Regions from separate parts of the Actinoplanes sp. NPDC051343 genome, predicted to be linked through region 4. Evidence: riboswitches for the same ligand, from Rfam matches in the RefSeq annotation. Region 4 holds a riboswitch; each other region holds the start of a gene.

Region 1 (4,673 bases), on a different contig from region 4:
AGCCCGTTGCCGACGACCGAGCCGTCGGGGCGCAGTGCGAGGCCACGGGTGATCACGGCGAGGAGGGCGCCCCAGACCGCGACCACGCCGGCCGATGAGAGGGCGAGGAGGGCGTCGGCCCGGCGGCGCCAGCGCAGGCCGTCGCCCTTGCCGCGGAATTCGAGCGCGACGCCGCGGATCGCCAGCAACAGCAGCACCGCGGCCACCGGCAGGTAGAGGCCGGAGAGCAGGGCGGCGTACCAGCCGGGGAAGGCGGCGAACGTGGCACCGATGGCGGCGACCAGCCAGACCTCGTTGCCGTCCCAGAACGGGCCGATGGTCTGCACGGCGGCGCCGCGCTCGTGGTCGTCGCGGCCGAGCAGCGGGCCGAGCAGGCCGACCCCGAAGTCGAAGCCTTCGAGCACGAAGAACAGCACCCAGGCGAGGACGACGACCGAGAACCAGAAGGTGATCATGTCAGTGCTCCTCAGTAGACGAGAGCGTCCGGTTGGTCGGCGGCGGGTGCCGGCGCTGCGGAAAGCGGCTGCCGGGACAGATGCCGCACGAGGCGGAACCAGACGACCGCGACGATCCCGTAGACGACGGTGAAGCCGGCCAGCGACGCGATGACCTCTGCACTGGTCAGACCCGGAGAGATGCCGTCCGCGACCTTGGAGATGCCGAAGGCGATCCACGGCTGCCGCGCGGTCTCGGTGAAGATCCAGCCGATGGTGTTGCCCGCCGCCGGCAGGATCGGGATCAACGGCAACCAGCGCAACAGCCAGCCGGGAGCCTCCCGGTCGCGGCGGGTCCGCCAGAGGAAGTACGCGGCGACGAGCGCGGCCAGCATGCCGACGCCGATCATCAGCCGGAACGACCAGAACGCGACCGGAATCATCGGGACGTAGTTGCCGGGGCCGTACTGGGCGGCGTACTGGGCCTGCAGTTCGTCGATGCCCTGCACGGTCGCACCCGGCGAGCCCTTGGCCAGGATCGACAGCAGCCCGGGGATGTCGAGCGCGAAGGACGGCAGCGGCTTGCCGGTCGTCACCAGCGAGAACGGCGCACCGGCGGTGGTCGTGTAGAGAGCCTCGGCCGCGGCCATCTTCATCGGCTGCACCTGGGTGATGACCTTGCCGAGGCGGTCACCGGTCAGTGCGGTCGCCGCCCCGCCGGCCAGCATCAGCCACGCGCCGAGCTTGGACAGCGGCCGGAAGCCGGGGTCGGCCGCCCGCCGCCAGACCGCGATCGCCAGCAGCAGCGCGCCGCCGATCATCGCCGCGCCGCTGAGCGTGTGCGGGAAGGCGGCCAGGTTGACCTTGTTGAGCAGCAGTTCGCGGAACGAGGTCAGGTGGGCCCGGCCGGTGACCGGGTCGAGCGAGTACGCGACCGGGTTCTGCATGAAGCTGTTGCCGGCCAGGATGATGAACGCGCTGAGCACCGTGCCGAGCGAGACGATCACGATGGTCGCGGCGTGGGCGAGGCGGGGCAGCCGGTCCCAGCCGAAGTACCAGAGCGCGAGGAACGTGGCCTCGAGGAAGAACGCCAGCATGCCCTCGATCGCCAGGGTGGGGCCGAAGACGTCGCCGTAGAACTTGGCGAACGCGCTCCAGCCCATGCCGAACTGGAACTCCTGCACGAGGCCGGTGACCACGCCGACCGCGAACGTGACGATCAGCAGCTTGCCGACGAATTTCGTGAGATCGCGCCAGACCGGGGTCCGGGTGCGCAGCCAGGTGATCTCGAGGCCGGCGGCGACCGCGGCCAGGCTGATCGACATCGGCACGAAGAAGTAGTGGTAGATCGTGACCACCGCGAACTGCAACCGCGTCAGGTCGAGCACGTCCATTCGTGAGCCCCCTCTACGACGTCTCGTAGTAGATACTACGACGCGTAGTACGACGCCGTGCAGTAGACTCGGTCACATGGCATTGGGCGACCTGGAACGCGACGTCATGGCACAGCTGTGGGCGGCCGCCGGGCCGTTGACCGTGCGTCAGGTGCACGAGCGGCTCAACCAGGACCGCGACCTGGCCTACACGACCGTGATGACCGTCCTCGACCGCCTGGCCAAGAAGGACGTGGTCACCCGCCAGAAGGCGGATCGCGCTTATCTGTACGCCCCGGCGCAGTCCCGCGAAGAGATGACCGCCGCGGTCATGCTCGACGCCCTGACCGCGAGCGGCGACCAGGACGCGGCGCTGGCCTACTTCGTCGGCCAGTTGCCCCCGGAGGCGCTGGCCGCCGCCATCGAGGCCGCCAAGCAGAAGTGATGGCTTGCCATGCGTTCTTGGGCGGTGGGTGGGGCGGTTGGACGGGGTGACCGCGCTGCTGCTCGGTGCTCTCGGGCTGACCCTGTCGCTGCTCGTGCCGGGGCCGCTCGCCCGGTCGCGCTGGCCCGACCGGGCGCCGCGCGCGGCCGTACTCCTGTGGCAGGCGATCACCCTGGCCGCCGTGCTGAGCGCGCTCGGCGTCGTGCTCGCGGTGCCCGAGGAGCTCACCCGGGCGTACGGCTCCCGTAAGCCGGTCGTGGCCGGCGCCCTGTTGATCGCCCTGGCCGTCGCCGCCGTGATCGTCGCCCGGCTGCTGATCTCGCTCTGGGGCGTGACCCGGCGCTCGCGGGCCCGCCGCGAGCGCCACCGCCTGCTGGTCGACCTGCTCGACCGGGCCGAGCGGCGCCACGAGTTCGGCCCGGACCACCTGCGGGTGCTCGAGGGCGCGCTGCCGCTGGCCTACTGCGTGCCCGGGCGCGAGCCGCGGGTCGTGCTCAGCGACGGTGTGCTGCAGGTGCTCGACCGGGCGCAGGTCGACGCGGTGCTCGCCCACGAGCAGACCCATCTGCGGCACCACCACGACGTGGTGATGGAGTCGTTCACCGCCTTCTACCGCGCGGTGCCGCCACCGCTGCGAAGCCGGGTGCCTCTGGACGCCGTACATCTGCTTCTGGAGATGGTGGCCGACGATGCCGCACGGCGCGTCGCGGGCCCCGCGGCCCTGCGGGCCGCGCTGGAAAGGTTGACCGATGCGGTCCCTCTGGCGGAGGACGCCCGGGCCGACCCGTGGGGTGACGCGCGTCGCCGGAGACTGGACCGGCTGTCGGCGCCGCGCCCCGAGTCGCCCGGCCTGAGTCTTGTCGCGGGACTAGCCGCGGCCGCCCTGCTGGTACTACCCACCGTCATCCTGGTCGTGCCCTGGCTCGACCGGGCGCTGGAGGAGTGGCCGTTCTAGTCACTCTGAGTGGCTGTCGGCATGCAAGCAGTTTCCCCGTCGCGTCGGCTTCAGTTAAGGCAATGATCGGGAGTACGGTGGTGCCCGGTCCGGCAGCCCCCCATCGTCCATCCGGCCGATCTGACGGACCACCGCCTAATCGTCGTGCCTTGACGAACCGGGGACCCGAGCAGTTGGGGTGAAGCCGTGCATCTCGCGGCCGGGCGCGCTTCCCGCTCGAACCCGTCAGCTAACCCGATCGGCGGATGAGGGAAGAAAGGACGACGCACGTAACGTGAAACGGAACGGGGCGCGCCGCGCCGTAATGCTGCGCAGCCTGCTCTGCCTCGTCGCCGCGGCCGGCGTAGTTGTCACCGCACCGGCCACCGCGGCACTCGCGACGCCCTCGCCGTCCAGCGTCGAGGCGCAGATCGACACCCAGTGGAATCAGCTAGAGCCGATCATCGAGCTGTACAACGACGTGCACGGCAAATTGATCAAGAACCAGGCTCAGCTGAAGAAGCTCACCAACCAGCTCACCCCGCTCCAGGTACAGGTGGACGTCGCCCTGTCCTCGGTTCGCGGCCTGGCCACTGACGCGTACAAGCAAGGTTCGCCGAGCGCGGTCAGTGCCATGTTGATGAGCGGGTCGACGAACCAGCTGACCGACAAGCTGACCCTTCTGGACCAGCTTGCCCGGCACCAGCAGGCGCAGATCGCCGGCGTCGCCAAGCTGCGCGACCAGTACGCCAAATCCAAGAATGACCTCCAGCTTCTGACCAACTCCATCGCCGCGCGCGATGCCGATCTGGCGCAGAAGAAGAAGGCCATCAATGTGAAGATCGATGCGCTGCAGAAGCTGCGCATCAAGGCGTACGGGGCGTCCGGTGGCGACACCGGACCCCTGCGGATCGGGCCGTGCCCGGTCACCTACACCAACGACGACGGCGGTAAGGCGGCGCGCAAGGCGTGCTCGCTGATCGGCAAGCCGTACGTCTTCGGGTCGGACGGCCCGAGCACGTACGACTGCTCCGGCCTGACCAAAGAGGCGTGGGCGACCGTGGGCGTGACCCTCGACCACTACACGAAAGACCAGTGGAACGAGGGCAAGCCGGTCAGCCGGGGAGATTTGCAGCCAGGTGACCTGGTGTTCTTCTTCCCTGGTTCGTTGCACCACGTGGCCATCTACATCGGTGGTGGTGAAGTGGTGCATGCTCCGCACACGGGTGACCATGTGCGGATGGCGGTGATGGACAACGTCGGTCCGATCGCCGGTTACCGGCGTCCGGGCTGACCGAGGCAGGCAAGTTGCTTCGGGGGACGCCAATGGCGTCCCCCGTTTGCTGTGCCTAGCCGTCGACGCGGTGGGTCGACCAGAACGAGGTGAGGTCGGTCGAGCCGGCCGCGGCCTGGGCGGCGGCCTTGAAGTCGGCGACCGTCGAGACGCCGTACCAGTGCGACGCGGCGTACGACTTGAGCAGGTTCGT
Region 2 (4,673 bases), on a different contig from region 4:
CTGATTCGCACCCGGGCTGCCGCGCGGGTGAAGTTGGCCTCGTCGGCGACCGCGGCGAAGTACTCGAGCTGGCGAAGTTCCATAACCACAGATTCTAGTTACGACAAGAACCATCTGTTGGACTGCTGAGGCCGACCGCGGAAGGGTGGCGTCATGAACGAACGACAGAAGGCCATGAAGCCCGAAGACCTGACCCGCCTCTTCGTCGAGCGGGCCAACGCCAGAGACGCGGCCGGCCTGGCCGAGCTCTACGAGGAAGGCGCGGTCATGGCCTACCCTCCCGGCGGCCAGACCGTCGGCCGAGCCGCGATCGAGAAGCTATGGGCCGAGCTGTTGCCCAAGATGCCGGAGATCAAGCCCGAGCAGCCATTGCCGACGCTGATAAGCGGCGACCTCGCCCTGACCTCGACGCCGCCGCGTGACGGCTCCGGTGCCCGTGCGCAGGTGGTGCGCCGCCAGGCCGACGGCTCGTGGCTGCGGGTGCTCGACCAGCCCGAGTTCGTCACCCCGGGCAGTCGATGAGGCGGTGTCGCTGTGGTGGTGCCGACGGGGGCAATGGCACCACCACAGCGCACGGGGAACGGGGCACAGGGGTTGGTGCGGTGAAACTATCTAGCTCAGAGCGCGATCCGCTGACCGGGGAAGATCAGGTTCGGGTCGTTGATGATGCCGCTGTTGAGCTTGGCCAGCGAGTGCCAGCCGCCCTTGACCTGATAGCGCGAGGCGATGGCCGACAGCGTGTCGCCCGAACGCACCACATAGGTCTTGCCGGTCGCCTTGACCGACGCCGACCGGACGACCCGGTTGGTGGTCGCCTTGTGCTGGCTCGACTTCGACGACTTGTGGGTCACCGACTTCGAGGTGTTGCTCGACTTGGTGCTGTGCGACTTCGAGCTGTGCGACTCGCTGTGCGAGCCGCTGGTGTTGCTGCCCGAGTAATGCTTGGTCGAGCCGCCCTTCTTGCCGCACACCGGCCAGGCGCCGATGCCCTGGCCCCGCAGAACCTTCTCGGCGATCGCGATCTGTTCCGACCGGCTCGCCTTGTTGGCCGTGCTGGCGTACTTGCCGCCGCCGTACGCCTTCCAGGTGCCCTTGGTGAACTGCAGGCCACCGTAGAAGCCGTTGCCCGTGTTGATGCTCCAGTTACCACCGGACTCGCACTGCGCGACGGCGTCCCAGTTCACGCTGGACGCCTGCGCCGGCGAGGCCGGCCCGAGCAGGGCGGCGGTGCCCGCCACGCCCGCGGCGGTGATGCCGAGGGCAATACGGGCATGCTTTCGAATCTGTGCCATGACAGAAATTCCTCCACGCCTGCGAGGTCAGCTGTCGGGTTCGGGCTGAGGTGCCCGGCCGCGGTTGGCGGCTTCACCCCGAGGCGCGCACCAGCGCGCCGAGGAACTTTTGGGTCCCCCGCTCCATGCCTTGGGTCAATTTCCGTCGGGCGGCGGCAAGGACTCGGCGATCCGCCCACGGTGTCCACGATGGCGGACCCGACCGAACCTAGCCGGACGAATTCGGCGACCGCCAAGTTAAGGTGACCTTGTTCTCAGTAATTGACCTATTTGATCTTTCTTTAGGACGAGTATGACCGATATGTGGAGTCCTTAAATTACCAGTCGGTAACCTTCGACTCCATGTCGCTTTGTCTGATGCAGAATCGGCAACTATGACCCAGCCCACCCGCGAGCACGATGTCGTCGTCTACGGCGCCACCGGCTTCGCCGGCGCCCTCGTCGCCCGTCATCTGGCCGCGTACGCCCCTGTCGGCGCCCGGATCGCGTTGGCCGGCCGTTCGGAGACGAAGCTCACTTCGGTCAAGACCGAGTTGGGCGTCGATTGGCCGATCGTGGTCGCCGACGCCTCCGACGAAGCCGCCCTGTCCCGGCTCGCCACCTCCACCCGGGTGGTCGTCACCACGGTCGGGCCGTACCTGAGATACGGCCGCCGGTTGGCCGCGGTCTGCGCTGCGGTGGGCACCGACTACGCCGACCTGACCGGCGAGGTGCTCTTCGTCCGCGACAGCATCGACGCCAACCACGACATGGCCCGCCGCACCGGCGCCCGCATCGTGCACGCCTGCGGCTTCGACTCGATCCCCTCCGACATCGGTGTCCACGTCCTCAATCGTCAGGTCAAGGCTGACGAGGCGGGCGACCTGACCGACACCACGCTGGTCGTGACCAGCCTCCGCGGAGGCATGAGCGGCGGCACCATCGACACCATCCGCGCCCAGATGGAGGAAATGAAGAAGGACCGCGCGCGGCGCCGCATCGCGGCCAGCCCCTACTCGCTGAGCCCTGACCGCGCGGCCGAGCCCGACCTGGGACGCCAGCCGGACATGGTCACCCTGCCCGGTCCGGCCGTCGACCCGTCGTTGCGGGGCACGCTCGCCCCGTTCTTCATGGCGCCGTTCAACACCCGGATCGTGCGCCGGTCGAACGCGCTGCAGAACTGGTCGTACGGCCGCACGTTCCGCTACCGCGAGGTCATGAGCATCGGCACGTCTCCGCTTTCACCGCTGCTGGCCGGGGCCCTGAAGGCCGGGATCGGTGCCGCGATGGTCGGCCTGGCGGTGACGCCGCCGGCGATCCTCGACCGTGTTCTGCCCAGCCCGGGCAGCGGCCCCAGTGAGCGCACCCGCACGTCGGGCCATTTCACCGTCGACGTCTTCACCCGCACGACGACCGGGGCTCGCTATCGCTCGCGGGTCCGCGCGAAGGGTGATCCGGGCTATGCGGCGACCGCCGTCATGCTGGGCGAGTCGGCGCTGGCCCTGGCCTTCGACCGCGACGAGTTGCCGCCTTCGGAGGGTGGCGTGCTGACGCCGGCCACCGCCATGGGAGATGTGCTGGTCAACCGCTTGCGCACGGCGGGCCTGACGATCACCGCGGGCCGCGCCGACTGAGGGCACTGCCGTGACCCGTGCGGCAAGATCCGTGCGGCCAAGATCCGTGCGGCCACGGCTCCGCTCCCGGCCGGCCCGCTGCAGATCGAGGAGTTGACCGGCAGTGGGCCGGGCCGGGCGTGATCCGCCCGGACAAGTCCGGGTCCGTCGGCCGGCCCTGTCGGGAACGCAGGCGTACCTGATCTACGCGAGACTGCCCGACCATCGCCGGTACGTCAATGAGCGAGGAGGTGGCCGGCGATCCACGTCAGGTGGTCAGCCAGTTCGTCCGGGTCCTCGGCCATGTCGCGCGAGATCCAGTCGATGATGACCTCGCTGATGCCCGCGATCAGCGCCAGCAACGTGCGTTCCAGCCGCCGCTTGTCGGCCGTGTCGCCGACGAACCGGTTGACCAGCGGCGCGAAATGCTGGGCGTCCTCCCGCAGCACACCGCGGCGGCGGGTCTCCATGCGCGGCGCGTTGACGTAGATCACGCGGGCGCGTTCCGGATCTTCGACCAGTTTGGCGATCAGCGTGCGCATCATCGGCCGGAGGAGCTCCTCGGCCGTTGCTGCCTGAGGCGGGGCCGACCCGGCGACCTGGCCGAGCAGCCAACGATTTTGCTCGCGGTGCACGATCAGCAGCAGGTTTTCCCGGTCGGTGAAGTGCTCGTAGAAGTAGCGCTTGGAGACCTTTGCTCCGGCGCAAACGTCGGCGACCGTCACGTCCTCGTAATCGCGGGTGCCGAAGAGGTGTACCGCCGCCGTCACGATCCTGGCCCGCCGGTCGCTGGCCCGTTCCTGCCGGGACCGTCCGCCGTAGTTCTCGCCGCGGCGGGATGGTGCGCCTCGGCGCGGCGCAACCGCCGTCCGCTCTTCCACGCCCCCACCGTAGGCCCTCGGCGCCGACTCCTCCTAAACAGTGCCGAAAAGCCCCGGTGATCACGCTTCTCGACAGTCCACGTTGTCCATTCCGGCGATGTCGGTCCGGGTACTATGCCGCCCGTAACACCCTTGACCTCCGCCGCCCTCTGGCCGGAAGTGCCTCCTAACCGGCACGATTCACCTGTGACCGCGAGCCGCCTTCCCTTCCCGCTCACTCTGACGGGAGGCGGCGTCGTCCTGCGCGAATGGCGTTCGGACGACCTCGACGACCTGGTCGTGATGCTCGACGACCCCGACATCGCCCGCTGGACACCGATGCCGTCGCCGTTCGACGTGGAGGCCGGCATCGCGTACCTCAAGCGCGCCTATCAGGGCCGCGCCACCGGCCAGCGCATCCAGCTTGCGATCACCGCCGATGGCAGCGTGCCCCTGGGCGAGGTCCTTCTCTTCGGCGTCGACCTCGGCCTCAAGGAGGCCGAGCTCGGCTATCTGGTCGGCGCGCCTCATCGCCGACGGGGGCTTGCGGCGAGTGCGTTGTCGCTGCTTTCGGCGTACGCGCAGAGCACGCTGAAGCTCTCACGTCTCCTGCTGCGGATCGATCCGGGCAATCTCGCAAGCACCGCCGTGGCCCGTCGCTGCGGCTTCCGTCTCACCGGCGAGCCGGCGATCCTGCAGGAGGGCCCGTACGGCCCGACCAGCCTCGACACGTGGGAACTGGTCGAGGGCCGGGCCGGCACCCGGATGGAACGGCTGAGAAATGTCGCAGCCCGGCGGTACGGTCGTCGCACCCAGTTCTAGGGAGGTGCCCGATGGCCGACCGCGCTCAAGTGATGGCGTTCCGCGTGGCCGCGCAGGGCCTGGCCAAACGTGGCAAGGCCCGGCCCGGCGACCTCGACGTGCTCGAT
Region 3 (4,673 bases), on a different contig from region 4:
GCTGGTCGCGGGAGAGGTTGAGCAGAGCCACCACCCGCGGGTGCGTCTCCTCGATCACCCGGGCCAGGTAGTGCTCGTCGACCTCGAGCACCGCGAAGGGTGTCGCGCCGGCCTTGGCCAGCGCCGACGTGTGCCCGGTCGGCATGTTGGCGCCGAACGAGTTGGTCGCGACCGGGCCGAGCACCTCCATTGCGGCGGCGGTCAGCCGGGTCGTCGTGGTCTTGCCGTTGGTGCCGGACACCAGTGCGATCGACCGCCCGGCGGCCAGGTGCGTCAACAGCTCCGGATCGATCTTGAGACCGATCCAGCCGCCGATGACCGAGCCGTCGCCGCGGCCGGCGGCCCGGGAGAGCGCGGCCGCTGTCTTCGACACCGAGGTCGCGACCTTGGCCCGCAGGGGCAATTTCTGGTCCGTCACGCCAGCGAGGGTACCGGAATCGGAGGTTACGTCGAGTTGTCGGTGGGGAGGGCGAGGCGCTGAACCGGCCTACATCGAACGGGTGACGACGTTTCCGCCGGTAGAGGGTTTTCGGACGGGAATAGACAATCCTGTATGGAGCAATTGTGTGTTCTGGTTCACGCCGGATTCTCGTCAATGCGTAATCGTGTGCCCACTACCCGTCGCGGCAAATGTTCTCGGTCAATGGCAAATGGGACAGGGCCTCGATCGACAATTACCGAGCGTCACGATTTGGCGCCCGACGATCATCAAAAAATTCGGATAGGAAGGTTTCCGCCGGTGGGCATCCGCTCGCCGGTCGCTGCTTCCAGGCTCACGCCGAGCCCTGCCCCGGGCCGGAAGACGCGACCGTCATGTAAGTACGACCACAAAGGCATACGGGGGCAGGGACGGGGGACCCATTTCCGGTCCGCTCCGCGCCACCCGCTCCGGTGGCGGGCAACGGGGCAACCTCGGGGTGAAGCCGCGGCGACGCGGCCGGGCACACCTTCCCGCCCGAACCCGACAGCTAACCTCGCAGGCGTGCCGGAGGGAATCCCTTACCGTGCACGAGCACACCTCGAGCCGGCGCCGTCGGCTGTCCGTCGGCACCGGTACCGCCGCGCTGTCCCTGGGTCTGTGCCTTTGCGCAGGCCAGCTGATCTCGACGCAGGCGGCGAGTGCCGCCACCCCGGTCGTGACGCAGCAGACCGCGACGGTCGCCAAGGTCAAGCCCACAATCCGCGATTCGGTCAACACCTCCAGCGTTGCCTGGGGATCGAAGGTGCGGGTGACCACCAAGCTGATCAACCCGAAGAACGGCAAGGTGATCACGTACGGGCGGGTGCGCCTCCAGGCGTACCGCAACGGCAAGTGGCAGAACTGGTCGTCGGCCGCCGTCGGCAAGAACGGCACCGCGACCATCTACGCCAAGCCCCTCGTCAACGGCTACTTCCGGACCACCTACATCGCCAGCAGCGGCTACACGTCCGCCACGGCGAGCCGGTTGTACGTGAAGGTCAAGCACAGCGGGGCGCAGATCCTGTCCGAGGCGAAGGCGCACACCGGCGCGCTCTACAAGTTCGCCGCGGCGGGTCCGAAGCGGTTCGACTGCTCCGGGTTCACCAAGTACGTCTACAAGAAGGCCGCGGGCAAGTCGCTGCCGCACAAGGCGAACTCGCAGCAGCACTACGGCAAGGCAGTGAGCAAGGGCAGCAAGAAGGTCGGTGACCTGATCGTCTTCCGCTCGGGCTCGTACGGCTACCACGCCGCGATCTACGCCGGCAACGGCTACATGTACGACTCCCCGCACACGGGAGCCCGCGTCGGCAAGCACAAGATCTACGGCAGCAACTACGTCGTACGGCGCATGGTCTGACGATCGTAAGCGAAAGAGGCGTGGGCGGTTCGCCCACGCCTCTTCTACATCTAGGGCCGCGGTGGCTGCGGCCCGCAGAGCGTACGGATCGCCCCGAGCAGCGTCGACCGGGTGAACGGCTTCTCGATCAGCATGCTGTTCTCGTCGAGGGTCAGCTGCGGCCCGAGCGACGCCGCCGTGTACCCCGACATGTAGAGCACCGGCAGATCCGGGTGGTGCGTACGTAGCGCCGACGCCAGCTCCGGCCCGGTCATCGTCGGCATCACCACGTCGGTGATCAGCAGGTCGGGATGCGCCCCGGCCGCCACCTGGGTGACCGCCGTCAGCGCGTCGGTTGCCACCGTGATCGCGTAGCCGGCCGGCTCGATCAGCCGCTGCACCAGCTGGGCCACCTCGGGCTGGTCCTCGACGATAAGCACCCGGCCGATCACCGAGGGCGCGCCCTGCCGCTCGCCGGCTGACGCCGGGCGTTCCTCGGCCGCCGGGAGATAAAGGTGCACGGTCGTGCCGATGCGCGGCTTCGACTCGAGCTCGATGTGCCCGCCGATGCCCTGCACGATGCCGGCCGTGGTCGCCAGGCCTAGCCCGGCCGCGGTCGGACGGGTGGTGAAGAACGGCTCGAGCGCCCGCGACCGCACCTCGTCGGTCATGCCGCTGCCGGTGTCGGTGATGACCAGGTGGACGACGCGGCCGGTCGGTGCCCCCTCGGGCGGTGCGCCGGACTCGTGCACCTCGTTGGTCGCCGCCACCCGCACCATGCCGCCGTGCAGCATGGCGTCGCGCGCGTTCGCCGCCACGTTGACCAGCGCCTGCTCCAGCGGCCCGCGCTCGGCGCGCACCGGCCAGACGTCGGCTCCGAACGCCAGGTCGAGGCCGATGTGCTCGCCGAGCGTACGGGAAAAGAGCGATTGCACGTCGGTGAGCAGGTCGGGAATCGGGATGATCTCCGGCCGGTTGCCGTCGCTGCGGCCGAAGGCCAGCAGCTGATGGGTGAGGGTCCGTCCGGTCGAGACGGCCTCCATGATGTCCTTCGCCAGCTGGTGGTGCTGCTCGTCCTCGGGGGTGGTCGAGAGGATCATGTCGGCCGAGCCGGCCACGACGGTGAGCAGGTTGTTGAAGTCGTGCGAGATGCCGCCGATCAGCTGGCCCAGGCTGTCGAGCCGGCGCAGGTGGTCGAGCTGCCGCTTGAGGCCGCGGGCGTCGATGTGGTCGGTGGTGTCGGTGACCATGCAGACCACGCCGTTGAACCGGCCGTGGTCGTCGATCAGCGGCATCATGCTCATCCGCACGCTGCGCCGGGACCCGTCGGCCCGCATGAGCCGGGTCGCGCCGACCGTCGAGCGGCCGGCCATGCACTCGTCGATCCGGCGGGCCAGTTCCCGCTGGCCCTGGTCGTCGAGGAAGCCGCGCAGCGACACCCCGACCAGCTGGGCGCGGGGCAGGCCGAGGACGACGCCCATCGGCTCGTTGGCGTACGTCGCGACGCCCTCCGGATCGAGCTGCAGCACCCCCTCGGGGATCGTCTCGAGCACCCGGCGGTAGCGCTCCTCGCTCGCCCGCAGGCGTTCCATCGCCCGCGCGCTGGAGACCGCGAGGGCGAGCTCGCCGGCGATGTCGCGGGCGAGTTCGACCTCGGCGGTGGAGTAGAGCGCGCCGGGCGTCTCCCGGGTCAGCACCATGTAGCCGGCGTAGGTGTTGTCGACGATCACCGGGCACAGCACGGCGGCGTGCACGGGATGCTCGACGTCACCCAACGGTGAGGCTCCGTCGCCGGCCAGCACGACCGGGCGGCGGCTGGTGGCCAGCGTGGTCGAGAAGTCGTCGTCGGGCAGCCGGCCGACGTGGTCGAGCACGTGCCCGAGCGCGCGCGACCGTTCGTCGTCGACGTGGCGATAGGTGATCTCGTCGTATCGGCCGTCGTCGCGCAGCAGTTGCACGCCCGCGCCGTCGCCGATCATGTCGGCGGCCACCTTGGCCGCGGTTGCGCGCACCTCCGCGGGGTCCTCGGCGGCCCGGCTGAGAGCCAGGGCCAGGTCGGCGAGCGCGTACCGGAGGGGGTAAGCCATGACACCCATGTCGTCACTATTCCGTGCCCGGTGGGGGGCGCGGGGCCGGTTCGCCAGGAATGCAACCAGCGTTGAAGGTGATGCACCCGGGACACGTCGAAGCGCGGAACGAGGCCGGGCCCGCTGAGGTGACGCGAATTCCGGTACTCGTACCGAAGGTGCGAACTCGGGCGCCAGGGCTTGCCAGGCTATCCGGACAAACAGCAGTATTCCGGTGCACCGCCGACACTGGAGGTAATTTCGAGTGACCAAGGATCGCGGCGCATCGACCCTGGACCTCAGCGGTCGGCACGTCGGCAGCTCGTACATCCTTCAACGACCGATCGGCCAGGGAGCCACCGGTACGGTCTGGCGAGGTACCGATCTTTCCACCGGCCACCCGGTCGCGATCAAACTGCTCCACGAGAGCCTGCTCCGGCAGCCCAAGCTGGTGACCCGCTTCGTGCAGGAGCGCACGATCCTGCTGATGCTGCGCCACCGCAACGTGGTGCGGGTCCGCGACCTGTTCAGCGTCGGCGAGACCCTCGGCCTGGTGATGGACCTGGTCAGCGGCGGCAGCCTGCGCGACCACCTGCGCCGCCACCACACCGTGCCGGCCGGTGAGGCGGCCCGGCTGGCCGCCCAGGTGGCGGCCGCGCTGACCGAGGCCCACGAGCTGGGGGTGGTGCACCGCGACCTCAAACCGGACAACATCCTGCTGCAGGCCGAGGAGGGGCGCCTGGAAACCCGGCTGACCGACTTCGGCGTCGCCCGCATCCTCAACACGCCCAGCATGACCACGCCCAACGCG
Region 4 (4,673 bases):
GTGGTGGCCCACCCGTTCAAGGTCGGCTTCTCCGACGGCATCCAGGTGGTCTTCATCCTGGCCGCCGCGGTCATGGTCGTCGGGCTGATCGTGGTGCTCTTCCTGCCCGAGATCCCGCTCTCCCGCCGCTCGGCCCAGCAGCAGCGCGCCGACGACGTCCTGGCCGCCGAGAACAGCATGGGCGTGCCGGGCGAGGTCGGCGCCGGGCCGCTGCCGGCCGACGAGCCGGTCCCGGCCGGCAAGGACAACGCCTAAAGATCAAGGTCAAAACCCGTGAGGGGTACGCACGTCCGCCGGGCGCGTGTGCCCCTCACTGCTTTCGGGCGACCGCCACGACGAGGCGGTCGGCGACCGTTCGCCGGTCGAGTCCCAGGCGTTGCGCGGTGTCCTGCAGGAACGCGTAGGCCTCCTGCACACCACAGTTGCGCTGCGCGATGATCACGCCGACCGCCCGGTCGACGGCCGCGCCCTCGACCAGAGCGTCCCGGCGGCGGATCTCCCCCAGCAGGATTTCGGCCTGGGTGGCGATCGCCATCGCGGTCAGCAGCATCGACGGCGCGATGCCGTCCGGCGCCTCGGCGTAGAGGCTCAGCGCACCGACCGAGACCCGCTGCACGTCGATCGGGACCGCCACCACCGAACGCACGCCGCTCTGCGAAGCAACCGGTGCCAGGTCGGGCCAGCGCTCGTCGCCGATCAGGTCGGGCGACGTGACGAGGGTCCGCGTACGAGCAGCGTCGAGCCCGGGGCCGCTGCCCACGGCGTACGAAATCTCGTCGAGCTGTTGCCCCGCCGGACCATGCCCGGTGATCGTGGCCGGACCGCCCTCGCTGATCAGGGTGACCGAGCATCGGACCGCACCCGGCACCGCGCTCGCGCCGAAGGCCGCGAGCCGCTCGACCGCCTGAGTGAAGCTGTCGGCGCCGAGCAGCAGCGCCGTGACCTCGTGGAGGAGTCCGGCGGTCTCGACCGTGTGCGGGCCGCTCAGCTCGCCGGAACGCGGGCGCCCGTGGCCGGACACCGACGCGCGGCGCAGCAATCGCCGGGCAAGACCGGGCTTGGACGCCGAAATGCGGCGATTCTGGGCGGACACGCGCTGGATCCTGCCATGGGGATCGACCGGCACGGAAGTCGCGTGCCCTACTGGGCGCTCTGATCGGAGGAACGCTCCTCGACGGGCTGCGGGTCGTGCTCGCGCCGGTCCGAGTCGGCGAGGATCGCCTCCGCCTGCGCACGCGGGTCGTCGCTTCCGGCCGCTCGCTCCTCGGGGAGCAGTTCGGCGGCGCGCTGGTCGGTCCGGTCGTCGGTCATGGTGATCGGCTTCCCCCGGTGGCCCGCGACCGAAACCGAACAGGGCCCCCGGATTGCTCCGGAGGCCCTGCCCACAAAGGTGTCGGTGTGCATGTCGCCTCGCGGCGAAAGGCTCAACACGGCTCCAGCCGAACGGTATTCCGTGAAGGCAAAGTGGTGAGGCCCGGGGACAGTGAACACACCGACATCTGCTCTCAACGGTCGGTCCCGGTCCACGATTCCGTTAGCGGTTGTGACGCCGGTCACTCCACTTGTTTCTTCGCGGCGTCGTAGGCGAGCTGCAGGAAGTCCGACACGGCCGTCGCAGTGAGGGCGGCGGAGGCGAGCCGAGTCGCGCGGGGTGCCAGCACCAGACCGCCGGTCAGGCCGGTGGCGACCCACACCGCGAGGCAGAACGGGCAGGTCACCAGCTCACCGATGCCGTGCCGCACGGCGCTGCCCTCGTCGCGTACCTCCTCGTTGAGCTCGGCCGCACCGGCCGGGGCCGAATAACGGGTGAGCGGGGCGCGCAGCGGGCTGGTCACCGCGTCCTTGGCGAGCAAACGGCTGAGTTTGTGGGTGGCCACCGACACCAGCGCCACGTCGGCCAGCGAGGGCCGCTCGGGCGCGGATCGCCCGAGCAGCCGGGCACCGGCGACCAGGCTCACGCCCAGCGCGCCGAAGGCGCCCATCGCCACCAGGTAGCCGTCCAGCGGGCGGTGCTCGTGCGGCGCGTACGCCTGGCTGACGTGCGCGACCCGCTCCCGGAGTGCGCGGATCACCTCAGAAGTCCTGGGTGAGGCGGCTCGGGTCGACCTCGCGGCCGGGGTGCCGGACCACGTACTCGGTCTCCAGCGCGGCGGTGCGTTTGAAGTGGTTGGCCAGCGCGGCGTCGGGGCCGTGCCGCAGCGTGCTCAGCCGGGTCCGATAGAGGCTGGACAGCTCACGGAGGAGGTCGTCCTCGGTGAGCTCGGCCGGATCGATGCCGATCTCGAAGACATCGGCCTGCGTTGCGTCAGTCATGACTCTGCGGGTGCCCGCTCAGACGATCAACAAACCCCCACTTGTACGCTCAAAGGCATGAAGGGGCTGTGGACTCCCGCGTGGCTCGCGCGGCACCTTTTGGCCCTCGCCCTGACCGTGGGATTCCTCGCGCTGGGCTGGTGGCAATTCGACCGCGCCGCCGGCGGAAACACGCTGAGCTGGGGCTACACGTTCGAATGGCCGATATTCGCGGGTTTCGTGGTCTTCCTCTGGTTCCGCGAGGTGCAGGTCGCCCGCCGGGGCCCCGATGGAGAGGAGCCTGCCGAGACGCCCGTCGAACCCCCAGCGCCGGCCGGGAAGCTTCCAGGCGCGCCTGTTACGGTCGGCCGGCCGGTGCGGGTCCCGGTCAAGGCCGCGGCCAACGAGGACGACCCCGAGCTGGACGCCTACAACGACTACCTGGCCTGGCTGGCGGCGCATCCCGGCGCCCGGCCGGGCGACTACCCCGGCCCGAGGCGGGTCGAGCAAGAGCGGACACAGTAAGGACGTCGAAGTGCACGGAGCTCTCGTTCGTTACCGGATCATCGCCTGGATCGTCGGCGTGGGCCTGCTCGTGCTGGTGCTCGTCGGCATGCCGCTGAAGTACGCCGCCGGTAACGACACGGTGGTGGCGATCGTCGGCCCGGCGCACGGCTTCCTCTTCATGATCTACCTGGCGCTCACGTTCGATCTCGCGCGCCGGCTTCGCTGGCCCTTCCTGCGGATGATTCTGGTGATGGCGGCCGGCACCATTCCGTTCCTCTCGTTCTGGACCGAGCGGAAGGTGTCGCGTGATTGGGCACGTACTGAAAATGACGACGCGACTCTGGCAAAAAGTCCGGTTTGAGCCTACAGTTCTACGCGTTGCTCATGCCGAATGACAATGCGTTATCGGGATCATCGACACATACCGGTCTATTGGCATAATTCACTCGGATAGCACTTGATTTTGAATTTCCCATCGATAGGTTGGTGCGGTTGGTTCGGTCCGCAGCCACACCCTCCGGTGGCGCCGGCCAACGCTGCCTAATCATCACGGCGTGTTTGGCGCTCTCCCCCGGGCGTTGTTGAAAGCGCGTCGTGACGAGCCGGGGAACCGTGTTCGTTGGGGTGAATCCGCGTCAGCGGTAGGGCCTTCTTCCCGCCCGAATCCGTCAGCTAACCCGGTAGGCGGCCGAGCGGAAGAAAGGCCACTACACCCGTGCCACACCCCCGCACGAGGCTGAGAGCGCTCGTGATCGCGGTGACGGCATTCGCGGTCACCCTGACCGGTGCCCAAGCCGCACACGCGAGCCCCTCGACAAGCGATCTGACCAAGCAGATCGACGCGCAGTCCAAGCAACTCGAGGTTGTCGTCGAGTCGTACAACGCGATGAACATCAGCCTCCAGAAGACGCAGTCCGATCTGACGAAGCTCCAGGCTTCCCTGGCCCCGGCGAAGGCCGCCCTGCAGAATGCGAGTGCGCAGGTCGGCACCATCGCCACCACTGCCTATGTGCAGGGCCGGGTCGGACCGATGAGCGCCCTGCTGGACGGCAACAGCGGCGACCTCATGGCGAAGATGGGCTTCCTCGATCAGCTCCAGCAGTCCAACCAGCGCGACATCGACAACTTCACCCAGACGACCCAGACGTTCGCCCAGCGGCAGACCGAGTTGAAGTCGACTCAGCAGAAGCAGGCGGCGCAGCTGGCCGAGATCAAGGCCCGCAAGGCCAAGATCGAGAAGGACATCAAGTCGCTCAAGGCGAAGCGGACCCAGGCGTACGGCAGTCCGACGCAGTCCGGTCACAAGTACACCGGCTCGATCCCGAACGTTTCGGGTGACGCCGGCGTCGCCGTCCGGTACGCGTTCAACGCCATCGGCTCGTCGTACGTGTTCGGCGCCGACGGCCCGGGCAGCTACGACTGTTCCGGTCTCACCATGGCCTCGTGGAAGGCGGCGGGTCACTCGCTGCCGCACAACGCGGCCGCACAGTGGGGTGACGTGGCGCACATCAGCCGCGGCGACCTCGAACCCGGCGACCTGGTGTTCTACAACAGCCTCGCGCACGTCGGCATCTACGTCGGCAACAACCAGATCATCGACGCCCCGCGCGAGGGCGAACCGGTCGACAAGCGCTCGATCAACCGTGGCATGCCGATCTACGGCTACGGCCGAGTGACCTGATCGGATCCACGTAGCAGAAAAGGCCGGTACCCCTCGCGGGGTACCGGCCTTTTACGTCGTTGCTCAAGCGGCCTGCAGGCCCTCGGCCCGGGCGAGCTCACGCAGCCGGCCCAACGCCTGGATCTCCAGCTGGCGGATGCGCTCCCGGCTGAGCGAGAAGCGCGAAGCCACCTCGGTCAGCGAGTGCTCCCGG

The links. A riboswitch is a leader RNA that binds a small molecule or an ion and turns the genes downstream of it on or off. The one in region 4 is predicted to bind cyclic di-AMP.
Region 1: linked by a shared signal. The riboswitch ahead of ACIA5C_RS13815 (NlpC/P60 family protein) and the one ahead of ACIA5C_RS17890 (NlpC/P60 family protein) in region 4 are both predicted to bind cyclic di-AMP.
Region 2: linked by a shared signal. The riboswitch ahead of ACIA5C_RS31625 (transglycosylase family protein) and the one ahead of ACIA5C_RS17890 (NlpC/P60 family protein) in region 4 are both predicted to bind cyclic di-AMP.
Region 3: linked by a shared signal. The riboswitch ahead of ACIA5C_RS06465 (C40 family peptidase) and the one ahead of ACIA5C_RS17890 (NlpC/P60 family protein) in region 4 are both predicted to bind cyclic di-AMP.

The regions. Positions count from the first base shown of each region.
Region 1 is NZ_JBITEL010000003.1:679,056-683,728, forward strand. Features, by position in the region: gene cydB (cytochrome d ubiquinol oxidase subunit II) at 1-455, opposite strand, end outside; gene ACIA5C_RS13800 (cytochrome ubiquinol oxidase subunit I) at 467-1,828, opposite strand; gene ACIA5C_RS13805 (BlaI/MecI/CopY family transcriptional regulator) at 1,905-2,252, shown strand; gene ACIA5C_RS13810 (M56 family metallopeptidase) at 2,299-3,207, shown strand; cyclic di-AMP (ydaO/yuaA leader) riboswitch at 3,330-3,466, shown strand; gene ACIA5C_RS13815 (NlpC/P60 family protein) at 3,482-4,480, shown strand; gene ACIA5C_RS13820 (M1 family metallopeptidase) at 4,536-4,673, opposite strand, start outside.
Region 2 is NZ_JBITEL010000010.1:296,912-301,584, reverse strand. Features, by position in the region: gene ACIA5C_RS31635 (LysR family transcriptional regulator) at 1-83, opposite strand, end outside; gene ACIA5C_RS31630 (YybH family protein) at 175-522, shown strand; gene ACIA5C_RS31625 (transglycosylase family protein) at 618-1,292, opposite strand; cyclic di-AMP (ydaO/yuaA leader) riboswitch at 1,294-1,460, opposite strand; gene ACIA5C_RS31620 (saccharopine dehydrogenase family protein) at 1,667-2,905, shown strand; gene ACIA5C_RS31615 (TetR/AcrR family transcriptional regulator) at 3,121-3,765, opposite strand; gene ACIA5C_RS31610 (GNAT family N-acetyltransferase) at 3,952-4,566, shown strand; gene ACIA5C_RS31605 (winged helix DNA-binding domain-containing protein) at 4,578-4,673, shown strand, end outside.
Region 3 is NZ_JBITEL010000001.1:1,443,535-1,448,207, reverse strand. Features, by position in the region: gene ACIA5C_RS06470 (MurT ligase domain-containing protein) at 1-403, opposite strand, end outside; cyclic di-AMP (ydaO/yuaA leader) riboswitch at 861-998, shown strand; gene ACIA5C_RS06465 (C40 family peptidase) at 1,005-1,817, shown strand; gene ACIA5C_RS06460 (response regulator) at 1,868-3,883, opposite strand; gene ACIA5C_RS06455 (protein kinase) at 4,128-4,673, shown strand, end outside.
Region 4 is NZ_JBITEL010000005.1:77,168-81,840, forward strand. Features, by position in the region: gene ACIA5C_RS17855 (MDR family MFS transporter) at 1-255, shown strand, start outside; gene ACIA5C_RS17860 (ANTAR domain-containing protein) at 311-1,093, opposite strand; gene ACIA5C_RS17865 (hypothetical protein) at 1,141-1,311, opposite strand; gene ACIA5C_RS17870 (DUF1360 domain-containing protein) at 1,554-2,069, opposite strand; gene ACIA5C_RS17875 (DUF6158 family protein) at 2,074-2,313, opposite strand; gene ACIA5C_RS17880 (hypothetical protein) at 2,371-2,817, shown strand; gene ACIA5C_RS17885 (DUF3817 domain-containing protein) at 2,828-3,160, shown strand; cyclic di-AMP (ydaO/yuaA leader) riboswitch at 3,378-3,499, shown strand; gene ACIA5C_RS17890 (NlpC/P60 family protein) at 3,548-4,480, shown strand; gene ACIA5C_RS17895 (RNA polymerase sigma factor RpoD/SigA) at 4,544-4,673, opposite strand, start outside.